DNA from 3 places in the Salinicola sp. V024 genome. Region 1 is predicted to be linked to each of the others. Evidence: predicted binding sites of a transcription regulator. Region 1 holds the regulator's gene; each other region holds the start of a gene.
What was found. The regulator FliA, encoded in region 1, starts transcription of late flagellar genes. The targets are predictions, from matches to a motif close to CTAAAGTTNNNNNNNNNNCNGCCGATA.
Positions count from the first base shown of each region.

Region 1 (4,951 bases):
GACCAGCGTCAGAAGGGCGAGCTGCTGGGCCGTATCAAGAGCGTGCGCAAGAAATTCGCTCAGGACGTCGGCTTTCTGCCATCGGTGGTACACATCCGCGACAATCTCGAACTGAGCCCCAACGCTTACGTGATTACCCTCAAGGGCGTCGAAGTCGGTCGCGCCGAGGCGTTTCCGGGTAAGTGGCTGGCGATCGATCCGGGCCAGGTTTCCGGAGCGATCGACGGCACTAAGACCCAGGACCCGGCGTTCGGCCTGACCGCCTACTGGATCGACACGGCGCAGCGCGAGCGGGCACAGATCTATGGCTACACCGTGGTCGACGCCAGTACGGTGGTCGCCACCCATCTCAACCATCTTCTGCACGAGAATGCCGGCGACATGCTGGGGCGGGCCGAGGTCCAGCAGTTGTTGGACAAGGTCGGCGAACAGCAGAAGTCGCTGGTGGATGACGTGGTGCCCAAGCTGCTGGCGCTGACCTCGCTGCAGCGCATTCTGCAGAATCTGCTGGCCGAAGACGTGCCGATCCGCGACATGCACACGATTCTCGACGTGCTGGCGGAATACGCGCCGCAGCAGTCGGATGCCAACGAACTCACCGCACTGGTACGTGTGGCGTTGGGTCGAGCGATCACGCAGCAGTGGTTCCCGGGTCGTGAGCCGATGCACGTGATGAGCCTCGAACCCAGGCTGGAGCAGGTGCTCACCCAGGCGCTCAATAACGGCGGCGCGCTGGAACCCGGGCTGGCGGATACGCTGATGCAGCAGACCGCGGCGGCGGTCGAACGTCAGCAGAGCCGCGACGAGCCCACCGTACTGGTCGTGCAGCATGGCTTGCGGGCATTACTGGCCCGTTTCCTGCGTCGCCAGATCAAGTCGTTGGTGGTGCTCTCCCAGGCCGAGATTCCCGACGATCGCAATCTGCGGGTCACCACGACCATCGGCACGGCGCCGTGATCCGGAGTGCATCGTCATTCAGGGTTTCTCCCCTGATCGCCATGGCTCTGATGGCGATACTGTCGATGGGATGGGGGGCGGCAGTCTGGGCGGCGGATGGCTCGTGGGTCGTGAAGATCCCGCGCCAGACAGTGGTCGCCTCGGAGCGGCCGATGGAGAGCGAGCCAATCCAGCCGCTGCCTGCGCTGAACGGTGCCGAGATCGTGCGAGTGCGCTGGACGTTTCGGACCAGCGTGTCGGCACCGGGACTCAAGCTATGGCTGTGTCAGGCGCAGCTGTGTCAGCGGCTGATCCGGAATCGCGGCGAAACCCAGTACTTTTCGGGTCGCTCCGCGGCGGCCCCGTTCCGATTGAGGTTTCAATGGTCTCCCGGTTCGCACCATGGCACCAGGCTGGTGATATCCGACGCGCAGCTGATCGTCGACTATCGGCAGTAAAGGGGTCGCCGAGCCATGAGCAGTGGAAATGGCGGTAACACGCCGGCCAAACAGTCGAAATAGCCACCCGAAGGCGGGCAGTTTGCGCTCTCGGGTCGACGATCACACGGCATAATGAAAGTCTAAGTCATGCGTCCCATGACCGTAGGTGTTTTGCACGAGGCCATTCGATGTATACCGCACAGGGCAAAATCGATCAGACGGCACTGATTGAGCAGTACATGCCGATGGTAAGGCGCCATGCGCTCTCCCTTCAGGTACGCCTACCGGCCAGCGTCGAACTCGATGATCTCATCCAGGCCGGTATGCTGGGCCTGCTGGACGCTCTGGGGCGCTACGACGACTCGCACGGGGCCAGCTTCTCGACCTACGCCAATCAGCGGATCCGTGGAGCGATGATCGACGAGCTGCGCAGCCGGGACTGGATGCCACGTAGCGTGCGGCGCAGTGCACGGGCGCTGGATCAGGCCGTGCGCCGGTTGGAGCAACAGCTGGGCCGGGCGCCGGACGAGCGGGAAATCGCCCGGGAAATGGGCGTTTCGAGTGACGATTATCATCGACTACTGGCGGATGCCAACAACGGCTTTCTGTTGGCCTACGACGAAAGCGACAGCGAGAACGGCATTCCCTCTGTCGCCGAATCGAGCTCGCCGTCTCCGCTTGCGGCACTTCTCGATTCGGATAATCGCGCCAGCGTGATGGCGGCAATCGATGCTCTGCCAGAGCGAGAAAAGCTGCTGTTGGGACTCTACTATCAAGAAGAGCTCAATCTCAAGGAAATCGGTGCCGTGCTCGGCGTCAGTGAATCCCGCGTCTGCCAGCTGCACAGTCAGGCAGTGGCCCGTCTGCGAAGCCGTCTGAATCCCTGATCATCATCTGATACGAAAACGCCGCTCGAACCGGCCGCCTGACGCGGACCTGGCCGGATCGAGCGGCGTTTTTTATATCTGGATCACTCGGTGATCGACGCCGTCGTCGAGGCCGTGCGGATCTCATCGGCTACCTGCTGGCCCACCTGATCCCAAACGGCGCCTAGCGTGCGCACCAACGCCGGATAACCGTCGTCGCTCAAGGGTTGCGTGACGTCGAAGTGATGCTGTGCCACCAGCCGATTGCCATCATGCAGCTGCCACTCCCCCGAGGCCACGGCCTGGCCATCGTAGCGACCCTGGAACTGGTCGACGCTCAGCGTCAGGCGCTGTGCATCGGAACCACTCTGCGCCGCGCTCAGCACGGTCATGCCGGGTAGATCGGCCGTCAACGACTGGCGCAGACGGCGCGTCAATTGGTGGCTCAGTTCTTCGGCCCACAGGTTCTGGTTGGCCGCGGCGAGCTCGATATCGCTGATCTGCATCACGATGCCCTCCTGATCGAGGTAGCTTGCCACCTCGACCGGGCTTACCGCCAACTGTCGAATGTCTGCTGTCGTTCTCGCCTCTGCCGTCGACGATGACTGCGCGCCATCGGCTTCCGGCAGGGTAAAACGATTGGTCGGCGTGGATTGCCCGGCGCAGCCCGTCAGCAAAACGGTGGATAGGGCCACGGCGGACAGCGCCAGCAGGGTGGTGGCGCCGAAACGGCGCCAGCGAGGCAGAGTGGTCGTGATCATTGGGGAGCCCTCGGCACGGGATCGGTTTTGACTTCGCGGTCGAAAATCAGCGCGTTGGGTTTCTCGCTCAAGGTCTTGGCGACCGGCTGGAGATCTCGCATCAGGACCTCCAGCTGTTTGAGCGTGTCGTTCAACTGACGATAACCGGAAGAACCGGAAGAGAAGCCGTCGAGCGTACCCTGCAGTTCCTTCAGCGTGTCGTTGATACTTCCAGGCAACTGCTGGGTGGCCGGATCGGAAACGATGCCGTTGACCGACTCCGCAATCTGGCGCACCTGCTCGAGCGTCTGCTGTGAGGTCTGCATGGTCTGATCCAGACGAGTGAGAATCGGCTCGACCTGCAAGTTGTTGAGCTTGTCGAGCAAACTCGAAACCTTCTGTTCGATCTGCGCGAATCCGCCGGAGACGGTCGGGAAGACCGGTTTGCCGTCGAACTTCAGCGCTTCATAGGCCGAGGCGTCGTCGTCGAAGTTGAGATCGACGAACAGCGCGCCCGTCAGCAGGTTGCCCGCCTTGAGCGTAGCGCGGAGTCCGTATTCCGAGAACATGGTCTCGAAGCGATCGCGCACTTCCTGATCGTCAACGTCTTCATTGACATCCTGATTGCTGTCCAGGCGCTGCGGCTCGATCCGGATCAGTACCGGTATCGCGAACTGGGTCAACGAGTCGGGCTGCGGCGCGGTGAAATGCCACGGCACGCTGACCACGGTGCCGACACGGACGCCGCGATATTCCACCGGCGCACCTCGGCTGAGACCGCGGACCGTGTCATCGACCAGCATCACGTACTCGATGTACTGATCGTAAGTGCCTTCGCGGGCGCTCTCTTCGTTGTTGTAGAGGGTATAGGTCGCGTCCTGCTTGGCGGCGTCGCCGCGATTGACGTCTTCCGGGACGCCGAAGGTCACGCCGCCGCTGATCAGCGTCTCGAACGAATCGAGGTTGACGTTGACGCCTTCGGAATCGAGCTGTACGTCGATGCCCGAAGAGCTCCAGAAGCGGGTGGTATCGGTGACCAGGCTGTCGTAGGGCGACTGGATGAAGATGCGGTGGCGCATTTCACGCTTCTCGGGATCGAAATCGGTGCTCTCGACACGGCCGACGGTATAACCCTGATAGGTGATCGGGTCCCCTGCGCTGAGCGAATTGCCCACCTGACTGACCAGATTGATACGCAGTCCCGGAGCGTCGGGCGGGGCAACCGGCGGCTGCTCCAGGACATCGAAGCTGTCCTGAGCCTCGTCGCTCTTGCCGGGAGCGAGTTGAATATACGCGCCGGACAGCACGGTGTTCAGGCCGCTGATACCTTCGCGTCCGATGCGGGGCTTGACCACCCAGAAACGCGTATCGGCGTTGAGCATACGTGATGCGTCGTTGGACATGCGCGCCGTGACCACGGTATGCGACAGATCGTCAGACAGGCGCACGGCTTCGACGTGACCGACCTGAACGTTGCGAGTCTTGATCAGCGTCTTGCCGGCCTCGATGCCTTCCGCATTGTCCATGTTCAGGGAAATCAACGGCCCACGACTGGAGAAGTTGTCCCAGACCATCCAGGCGCCGATCAGCGCAGCCAGCAGGGGCACTATCCAGATCGGGGAGAGCCGCGATTGCGACACTCGTTTGGCGCGTTGCATCGAATCAGGCATCGTCGACTTCCTTGACAGGCGAATAGGGGGATTGGCGCTTGAGCGCCGCCGGCATATGCGGCTGCATGTCGCGCGCATCCCAGATCAGGCGCGGATCGAAGCTGTTGGCGGCAAGCATGGTGATGACCACGACCGCGGAAAACGCCAGTGCTGCCGGCCCCGGCGTGATCGACAGCAGCGACCCGGCGTGCACCAGCGAAACCAGAATGGCGACCACGAAGACATCGATCATCGACCAGCGACCGATCAGCTCGGTGATCCGGTAGAGCGTCTGGCGCTTGTGCTTGAACCGGGACTCG
Region 1 covers NZ_JBQXYB010000005.1:229,994-234,944, forward strand. Annotated here, with positions in the region: gene flhA (flagellar biosynthesis protein FlhA) at 1-957, shown strand, start outside; gene ACUN9V_RS10400 (flagellar protein FlhE) at 999-1,394, shown strand; gene ACUN9V_RS10405 (RNA polymerase sigma factor FliA) at 1,565-2,263, shown strand; gene ACUN9V_RS10410 (PqiC family protein) at 2,347-3,003, opposite strand; gene pqiB (intermembrane transport protein PqiB) at 3,000-4,652, opposite strand; gene ACUN9V_RS10420 (PqiA/YebS family transporter subunit) at 4,645-4,951, opposite strand, start outside.

Region 2 (4,951 bases), on a different contig from region 1:
CACGGTCAGCACGTTGTCCAGCGCGTTGTCCATCTCCCGACTGGAGGTCGACAGCGTATTGGCGAAAGCCGCTTTGTCGGCGTCGGAATCGAGCGGATTCTCCAGCGCCGAGAGCATGTTCTCGAAGGTAGTGAAGACGTCCGGATCCATGCTCTGCGCCGTACCCACCGCGAGCGAGTCGCCGTCCTCGGGCGCGCCTTCCAGCGTCAAACGGACACCACCGAATTCCAGCGTGGCGCTGGAGCCGTCATAGGTGCCCGTTGTGCCATCTTCAGGGCCACCACTGATCGTATACTCGAACGTCCCGTCACCGTTGTCACCGAACGAGATGGCGTAGCTGTCGCCATAGCCGTCGGCGGTGGTGTCGGTGACCTGTGGGCCGGTGAAGGTGAGGCTGCCAGCATTACCCGCGTCGGCCTTGGCTACGTAACCGGACCCGGCAGCGACGGTCTGGAAGACATCGGTCCCGGTATTGCCCACTTCCATCAGCCGCGAGGAGTCGACCTTCTGCTGACGCACCTGGTCGGAACCTTCGTACTGCACCGCGCCGGAAGCATCCTTGACGAACGGTGCGGCCCCGTCCTGATAGCCGCCGAAGAGATGGCTGCCGTTACCGTCGGTCGAGTTCGCCTGGCCCAGCAGTGCCTCGTAGACGCCGCGCAATTCCGTGGACATCGACTGCCGGTCGGCGTCACTCAGCGTGCCGTTGCCGGCTTGAACCATCAGCTCCTTGGCCCGGGTCAGGGAGTCGGAAACGCTATTGAGAACGCTCTCTTCCTGGCTCAAAGAGTTGCGCACGGTCACGCGGCTATCGCTCTGCTGGCTATTGCTGGCCAGCGACTGCGACACCCCGACGGCACGCGAGGCGGCCTGCGGGTCATCGGACGGACGCACGACGCGCTTACCGGACGCGATCTGTTCGCCGACTTCCATGAAGGCGCTCTGCTGGCGGTTCATCGAGCTGACACTGCGCTCGAACATCATTACGGTGCTGACACGCACGGCACTCTCCTCGATGATGCCTCGATGGCGCCACGATAAAAGGCGCGATCAAAAGCTGTTCAATAACGACGCTTCACAATCACGACGTTCAGCGGCTTTTTAAGCGCGCAGATTCAAGATCGTATCCAGGATGGTCGAACCCGCTTCGATGATCTTGGCGTTGGCCGAGTAGTACTGCTGATACTGCATCAGGTTGGCGTACTCCTCGTCCAGATTCACGCCGGAGTCGGCCTGCTGATAGGCGAAGAGCTGATCGCTCAATCCCTCTTGCGTGGTGAGGTTGGCCTGGGTGATCGCGGCACGGTTGCCGACATCGCTGACCATCGCGGCATAGCCGCCGCTGAGCGTGGCGCTGCCACCCACCAGCTTCTGATTCTGCAGGTCCAGCAGCGCCAGCGCGTTGCGGTTGTCGCCACTGCCACCGCTGTCGCCATCGGCGGCGGCGATCTTGCTGGTATCACTCAACGCCACATCGAATCCGGCGGCCGCGTTGCGGGTGGGCTGCAGCGTGAAAACATCCCCCTCGGCCGGGTTGCCGCCGAGTGCCAGCGTTACCCCGCCAACGGATAACGTGCCATCCTCTGGAGAGACAGTACTGATATCGCCGCTACTCAGATTTTCGACCGAGTAGGAGCCATTGGCCTGATAGGTCAACCGGTAGTCATCCGATGTCAGTTGGCTGATATCGCCATATTCGGCGGACATCGAACCACTGCCGTTATTGGTCGAACGGCTGACGATGGTGGGACTACCGATATCGAAGAACGCCTCGCCCTCATCACCGTTGAGATCGACGCCGGCTTCATGCTGCGCGTTGAAACTTGATGCCAGGGTCACCGCCAACTGGCCGAGCTGGTTCTGGGCGTTATCCAGCGTTTCGCGGCGAAAGCTCATCAGCCCGCCCAGCTCGCCACCCTTGATGACCGACTCCTTGAGCGGCGACTGCGAGCCGGCGCCATCCTCGTAGGCGATCGTGATGCTGGAGGGGTCATCGCTGTTCTTGACCGCGACGAGATCGAACGACTTGTTACCGGCGACCAGCGGTATCCCGTTGGACAGCGACACCTGATAGGTCGAGCCATCCTGGACCTGGACGTTGACATCGACCAGCTCGCCGAGGTCGCTGACCAGCTTGTCGCGCTGGTCCAGCAGCGCGTTGGGCTCTTCGCCGCTTCGCGCCCGCGCCAGCGTGACCTGCTTGTTGAGACCGGCGATCTGATCGCTCAGGTTGTTGACCTGGGTGACCACGTCGCCGATCTGGCCATTGATGCCCTCGCGCATATCGCCAAGATAGCTGTCATAGGCGCGAAACTGAGCCACCATGCTGCGCGAGCTGCCCAACACGCCCTCTCGCGCCGCCGCATCCGCAGGCGCGCCGGTCAGATCCTCGACGCTGGAAAAGAAGCCCTGCATCAGCGTGGTCAGACCGGAATCGCTATCTGCCAACAGGTCGTCGACCTGGTTGACCTGGCTTTGATAGGTTTCCAGCGCCGATTGCTGGCTGTTGACCTGATTGAGCTGCGAGCTGATATAGCCATTGTACTGACGTTGAATGCCGTCGACGCTGACGCCGGAACCGCCGGCCGCATCGCCAGTGCCATTCTGTCCCAGCAGCGTCAACTGGCGGCTGTAGCCGTCGGTATAGACGTTGCTGATGTTATTGCTGGTGGTCGACAGCGCGTTCTGCGCCGCGCTCAAACCACTAAGGCCAATCGAATACAGGCTCATATCGCTTTCCCGTGAAACGCCGAGTCAATCCGGGCGATGTCCATGCAAGGTCATGATTTTTATCGGCGGCGCCCGTCACTTCTTGAACCTTCCAAGGCGTGATTTCGCAACGAATTGTTACCGCCGATCAGAAGATGGCAGTGGGCAGTGCGTCGGGGCCGAAAGGGTTATTGACGCGGCTGGACGCGGCCAACAGATCACTACCGGCCGAGGATTCGAGCGTACCCAGCTGCGCCATGATCCCTCGAAGTTTGTCGGCGTAACGCGGATCGGTGGCATAGCCGCCCTGCTGCAATGCCTGCGCTGCCACGTCGGGCGACGCCGCCGCGACCACGCCCTGATAACGCGGATTGTCACCAATCAGCTTGGCGTAATCGGCGAACGCCTCGGCATAGGAGTCATAGACCCGGAAGCGATCGGCCATCTTGATCGGCCGCCCGGCGACATACTCGGTGGTGGTGATCTCGGTGGTGGCGCCCTGCCAGGACTGGCCGGCCTTGATGCCGAAAAGGTTATGACTGTTGCCGCCATTGGCGGTGGGGATCTCGCGCTGGCCCCAGCCGGTTTCGAGTGCGGCCTGAGCGAGGATCAGCTCGGCGGGCACACCCGATGACTGCTCGGCCTGCTGGGCGGGCCCGGCCAGACTGTCCAGGAAAGCGCGAACGTGAGCCGGGCGATCGTCGGATTCGCTCGTCGCCGACGCTGAAGGTGTGGAGTTCGCGGCGGTCGCCGCCGAGCCGAGCGCGTCGGACTCGAAGCCGGCCGAGGCGCGTTCCGAAGCGTTCGGCACGAATCCGGGCGTACGCAGACCGCCATGCAGCAGGCGCGGCGTCCCTCTCGGGATACCGGCAATCAGCGCCGAGCTGTCGTCGGCCGTGCTGGCTCCCGGAAGCGCCGCGGTGCCCGGCAGCCCGCTGCCTTCGAGCTGCTGAACCAGCTGATCGGCGAGCCCCAGGCCCTTGCCCGCGAGCTGCTGCGCCCATTGCTGATCCTGCATCGAGCGCATCATGTCCATCTGATGGCTCTCCAGCAGTCCGGATTTGGGACTGGCGTCGCGCATGCTCTTGAGCATCATCTGCAGGAAGATCGCCTCGAACTGACGCGAAGCCTCCTTGAGACTGCCCTGCGGCGAGTTGGCAGCGCTGTACTTGAGTTTCTGTACGCTATGGACATCAAGCGCGAACTGCCCCGAGAGATCGTTGCTCATCGCCATCAGATGATATCCAGTTCGGCATTGAGCGAGCCGGCCGACTTCAACGCCTGCAGAATCGACATCAGATCCTGCGGCGATGCCCCCAGCGCGTTCAAGGCATTGACCACCTCCATCAGGTCGGCGCTGGTCTGAACTATCTGCAATGCGCCGCCCTCCTGCTGCACGGTGATATCGGCATTGGGCACGACCACGGTATTTCCGCCGGACAGTGCGTTGGGCTGGCTGACCTGCGGATTGGAATCGATAACGATCGACAGGTTGCCGTGAGCCACGGCGGCACGATTGAGCGTCACGGTATCGGACAGCACCACCGAGCCAGTACGCGCATTGAGGATGACCTTGGCCGGGCCGCGTTCGGTGGTGACGTTCACCCCCTGTACTCGCGCCAGGAAGTTGACCCGATCATTGTCATTGCCCGGCAACTTTAGCTGGACCGTGCGACCGTCGAGCGCGGCGGCCACCGGCGCACCGAACTCCTGATTGATTGCCGCCACCATCCGCCGGGCGTTCTCGAAATCGGAATCCTTGAGGAACAGATCCAGCGTACCGTTGGCGTCGCCCAGGCGCATCGGAACTTCCTGCTCGACCAGCCCCCCGCCCGGAATGCGGCCCGCCGCCAGATGATTAACGGAAACGCTGCTGCCTGCGGCCTCGGCGCCGGCACCACCGACATAGACATTGCCCTGGGCCAGCGCATAGACACGTCCGTCGGCCCCCTTCAGCGGGGTCATCAAAAGCGTCCCGCCACGAATGCTATCGGCATTGCCGACCGATGAGACGGTGACATCGATCTCCTGACCCTGACGCGAGAACGGTGGCAGCTTGGCGGTGACCATGACCGCCGCCACGTTGCGCAGCTGCATGTTGGTGCCCGCGGGGATCGTGACGCCCAGCTGCGAAAGCAGGTTGGTAACACTCTGACCGGTAAACGGTGCCTGGGTAGTCTGGTCACCGGTACCGTCCAGGCCAACGACCAGGCCGTAGCCGACCAGCGGGTTGTCACGCACA
Region 2 covers NZ_JBQXYB010000002.1:433,511-438,461, reverse strand. Annotated here, with positions in the region: gene flgL (flagellar hook-associated protein FlgL) at 1-1,002, opposite strand, end outside; gene flgK (flagellar hook-associated protein FlgK) at 1,102-2,730, opposite strand; gene flgJ (flagellar assembly peptidoglycan hydrolase FlgJ) at 2,858-3,943, opposite strand; gene ACUN9V_RS05430 (flagellar basal body P-ring protein FlgI) at 3,943-4,951, opposite strand, start outside.
Region 2: flgK (flagellar hook-associated protein FlgK) is a predicted target of FliA. The motif match lies at 2,791-2,817, and genes of this name have one in related genera.

Region 3 (4,951 bases), on a different contig from region 1:
CGAGCTGCGTTGCGGACGTATCTCGAGCAGTCTCCCGTCTGCGATGGACCACGATTCGGGCGCCATCTACATAAGACGCTGCGCGCCATCTGGCAACGCCATTGTGAAGGTAAGGCACCGGCAGCTCTGACTTTCAACAAAGGCGGGCAAGCCTGGTTCGAAGATGAAAGTAAGCCCGTAAAACTATCTGCCGAGTTGCAGACTGGCTTTAACTGGGACCTGGAAAGCCCCGTCACGATTCTTGATAACGGCGCCAATATCGCCATGCGCAGCGACGCCAAGGAGCTGCTTGGCTCGGGTAACATCACCGTACTGGCATTCGACCCAATAAACACATCCGGCAATGCACAGGAACTGGCACAATACGGCGAAATCCAGCACTTTCCGCAAGTCACGCTGGGCAACGGCCAGCTCGTCACGCTCACAATCGCTGAAGGCGAGGACAATGTTGCCAGTCTGAAATCAATGACCTCTAATGGTGCCGATACACTCCAAACACTGGAAATTCCCAGCATCGCCCTAGACAGTATCGAAGGCTTGGAAAGCCTGGACATGTTGATCCTCGATGGCCGACATAACAACTTGACTATTCTGAAACACGGTATTAGGGCGCTATCAAAGACCCTATTACTTCAGATTCGAGTAAATTTCTGTTTTGAGTACGAAGACCAAGCAAATCTAGAATCTCTCACACGCTGGGCCAACAAAAACGATTTTTATTTTTACAAATTATGTAACGAAAAATACTCTACAGAAGAAAACCTTCACTGTCTTTTTGATAATGATTTTTCTGGCAATCTAAGTTATGCAGATGCAATATTTGTTCGACACTCAAACCTCACTGCGAAGCAACAGTTAAAGACAGCGTTTTTGTTGCACTTGGCTTTAGGGAGAAACAAAAAGTCGCTTGCACTGCTAGGCGCTTTTGATAAAAAACTTGCAGAACACTACTTTTCCTTTTCTTTGCAGGAAAATATAAAACTTGACGAAGCAACCACTATCATACGTACCAGCAATATTGAAACGCCTTCAAATAACGGCCATGAAATATCAGTCATTATGCCCTGCATTAACCTTGAAGAAGGAGTTAAGACAGCTGCTATACTACATGCTAGGTCTGCTAAAAAATGCCATATTTATATTATCATAGACGACATAAGATTAGGCTTTATCAGCACGGCCAATACTGTCTTTAACAAGCTATCTAGCAAATATGTTGTATATTTAGCACAGGATGCCTTCCCTGGTATGCATTGGCTTGATATAGCTTACAAAACAATGGAAAAATCCAAAAAAGGACTTTTGGCATTTAATGATGGGAAATGGGCAGGATCAATAGCTTCATTTGGCATGGTCCGTTCATCTTGGGTGAGTAAGATATATTCACAAGGTTTATTTTTTGATGAATACAACTCTCACTGCGCTGATGATGAAATTACTGAAATTGCGCAAATGACTAATCAGTTCATATATGACTCGAATAGCGTACTTATTGAAATTGACTACAATAAAGCCTTAACAGGTGGAGGTAACAAGCATGACCGAGACCTCCTCAATAACAGACGAAAAAATACGTTTGGGTTACAGAAAAATCCATATAATCTAGATAGAACTTTTTATGACGAGGAGTATGTTTTTGGTAACGTTGACAAACATGTCGTTTTAGCAACTATTCATGCAAAAGCAAAGCCTAATATTTATTTAGAAATAGGCGTTCAAACAGGAAAAAGTTTAGCTCTTGCTAAATGTCATTCGATAGGTATAGATCCGAACCCATGTATTTCGCACCCACTTAATAGCAATCATGTTATTTTTAACATGACTAGCGATGACTTTTTTGCAACTACGGCTAATGAAACAATAGATGATACCATTGACTTTTCGTTTATTGATGGCATGCACCTTTTCGAGTATGCTTTGAGAGATTTCATAAATGTCGAGAAACACTCACATTACAATACAATTGTAGCTATTGACGATATTTTTCCTGGCCATCCAAATCAAGCGCTTAGGGAGCGCATAACACAAAACTGGACAGGAGATGTTTGGAAGTTAGTAGAAATATTAGAAGCATATAGACCGAATTTGCATATTACATTTTTAAATGCATATCCAACAGGACTATTGATAGTTAAAGGCCTAGACCCTGAGAATACTATTCTAAGTCAAAATTATGATGAAATTGTTGCCAGGTATAAAAGTGTCAAACATGTGCCCGAAAAATTCATAACGCGCAATGAAGCCATAATCGATTGGGAGTCAAGCATATTCAGCTAAAGTAAGCATCTGGAATGCGCAGGCATGCTTATGCCTGCGCCTAACGCTTATTCATAAAGCGCTCTTATAATAACACGACATATGCCACCTACATAAAAACTACATTTATTTAAAGTGAATTAAACCTTACATCAAACTAACTTGCAATCTTAAGAAGGTTGCAATTAGGCCAGGACATTCCTACTAATTATTTTCATAAAAATAATAACGACGTTAAGAGCTTGCGTACAATTTCACTCCTATCTCAGCGGCTCTAACTAATCGGTATTGTTATTTCGCAGCAAACCACGAAAACAGTCGGTCTGAACGCCCAGCCCGCTCGCAAAGCATGGATGCCGGTTATGCGACTGAGATATCTCAGATAACCAAAGCACAGATCCTGCAGCAAGCCGGCACTTCGGTTCTGGCTCAGGCCAACCAAGTCCCGCAGGGTGTTCTGTCTCTGCTGCAGTAATCCGCAACACGAAGTTGAGGTGGTAAATAAAGGCCGGCGCAAGCCGGCCTTTTTACGCTCCGGTTTCGTTAAAAAAATTCAAGATTTTAGCCGCTCTGTCGATAAGGATCTTAAGAACTAGAGAGACCTCACATGTCTGTTATCAATACCAATCTTGCCTCTCTCAAGGCACAACAAGATCAACGCCACACCGGCAACGCGCTTTCGACGTCGCTGGAACGTCTGGCGTCGGGCCTGCGCGTCAATAGCGCCAAGGACGATGCTGCCGGCCAGGCGATTGGTAACCGAATGACTTCGGAGATCAAGGGGCACTATCAGGCACAGCGCAACGCCAATGATGGTATCTCCATGGCGCAAACCGCCGAGGGCGCACTTGATGAAATCAACGAGCGGCTGCAGCGTGTGCGTGAACTGACCGTCCAGGGGCTCAACGGTACGCTGAACCTCGACGACGCCGATGCGATACAGGCGGAGATTAATCTAAACCTCAAGGAAATCGATCGGCTCGCGGAAACGAGCGAGTTTAATGGCATTTCCGTTCTGAACGGCCAGGCGGGTGTTGTCAAGTTGCAGGTGGGTACTCACGACGGTCAGGAACTAGGGATCGATCTGACGCCGCCCGGCTTCGATTCGGAGTCGCTGGGGCTGAAGGACTTCACGATAGTGGGCATCAGCGGCGACGTTACGCCACGCGATACCGTGCTGGGACGAGCACGCGATATCGAACTGAACGACGGTTCAACCAATGTCACCTATACGAACACCGCCGCGACTGACCCCGATCTGCGTTATTCCGCCTCGAATGGATTTGGCTACTACACCCAAGCGACCGACACCGAGGGCAACGCCGCGTTTTACAACGCTGGCATTCAGGCTTACCACACGACTGCGACCGATAGCAGCGAGGTCACAGTCATTCAGACCGTCCAGCCGATTTACACACCCAGCACTACCATTGAAGCCGAGAATTTCAGCCAGTTCGAATATCGCGACGAGAACGATGTGGTATTGAGCGACGACAACGAACGCGCGTTGGTTCTCGGAGACGACGATCACTACTACCTCCAAACGACCGACAGCACGAGTGGAGAGTTACGCTATCAGGCTGCTGAGTTGAATTATCAAGCGGATACGGCCCGGGCCGTGGTCAGTGCCTCGACCGGTGATGTTCTCACAGCCGCCACGTTTAGTCCGGTAACCAACGTCGATGGCTACGATTTATCGGACGCCGGGGTTTCCGTTAAATACCATGCGGCTGATGGCACTTCGTGGATGAGCGGCGCCGAATCGATCGTTCAGGATGGCGGCGGCAACTACTATATTCAGTCGGAGGACGCTGGCGAGCCGGTTTATTATCGTGCGACCAACCCGACTGCCGTGACCGATGAAGACGGCAATACGACATTGACGTTCTCCCCCCAGGATGACACAGCACGCCAGGCCGCGCCTTTCGGTACTGTCACCGCCGTTGAAGCTTCTCCGACGGTCTCTGTCGACAATACTATTGAGATTCAACGTGCTGATGGAACTACCATGGATTCCGCTACGACCCGCCTGATGCAGAGCACCACCGGTGACTATTATGTCGAAGAAAAAGTCTCCAATAGTGAGTATCGGTTCCATCACGCGGCTGTCGGCGTAACGTCTGACGGTGCTGCCAGCACGATTATCGCTTCTATCCAGAGCGACAGCACTCCAAGTGTCTTCGATGCTGACATGGACCAGGTCGACACGGTTTCCGGCTACTCGATCGTCACGTTGGATCCGAGAAACGTCACTGTCAATTATACCGATGGGGATGGCCAAACTTTCAGTGATGTTCTACGAACGGACGGGGACGGTAATTACTACTTCTCGGTCAATAACGACGATTCTGGTGAAGACGGCTATAAAACCGCCACGTTAGTAGACGACGAAGGCGGCGATATTCTTATCAAGACGGTCAACGGCAATGGCGACGTTATCATTTATCATCCGTCTCAAACCGTCAGCTCTGGCGTCTACAATATTAGTGTTCAAACGGATGCCAATGGTGTGGATGACGATGGCATTGCCCACACGACTATCAATTTGACGGAAGTCGATCAGGATATCCGGCTACGTCAGCCGGAAAATCCTCTCGCTGCGCTGGGTCGTGCCATCGCAACCGTCGATGCAAAACGTAGCCATCTGGGAGCCATGCATAACCGACTGGATTCCGTCATCTCGCAGCAGACCACG
Region 3 covers NZ_JBQXYB010000011.1:1,140-6,090, reverse strand. Annotated here, with positions in the region: gene ACUN9V_RS14955 (O-linked N-acetylglucosamine transferase family protein) at 1-2,277, shown strand, start outside; gene ACUN9V_RS14950 (flagellin) at 2,519-2,731, shown strand; gene ACUN9V_RS14945 (flagellin N-terminal helical domain-containing protein) at 2,864-4,951, shown strand, end outside.
Region 3: ACUN9V_RS14945 (flagellin N-terminal helical domain-containing protein) is a predicted target of FliA. The motif match lies at 2,809-2,835, and genes of this name have one in related genera.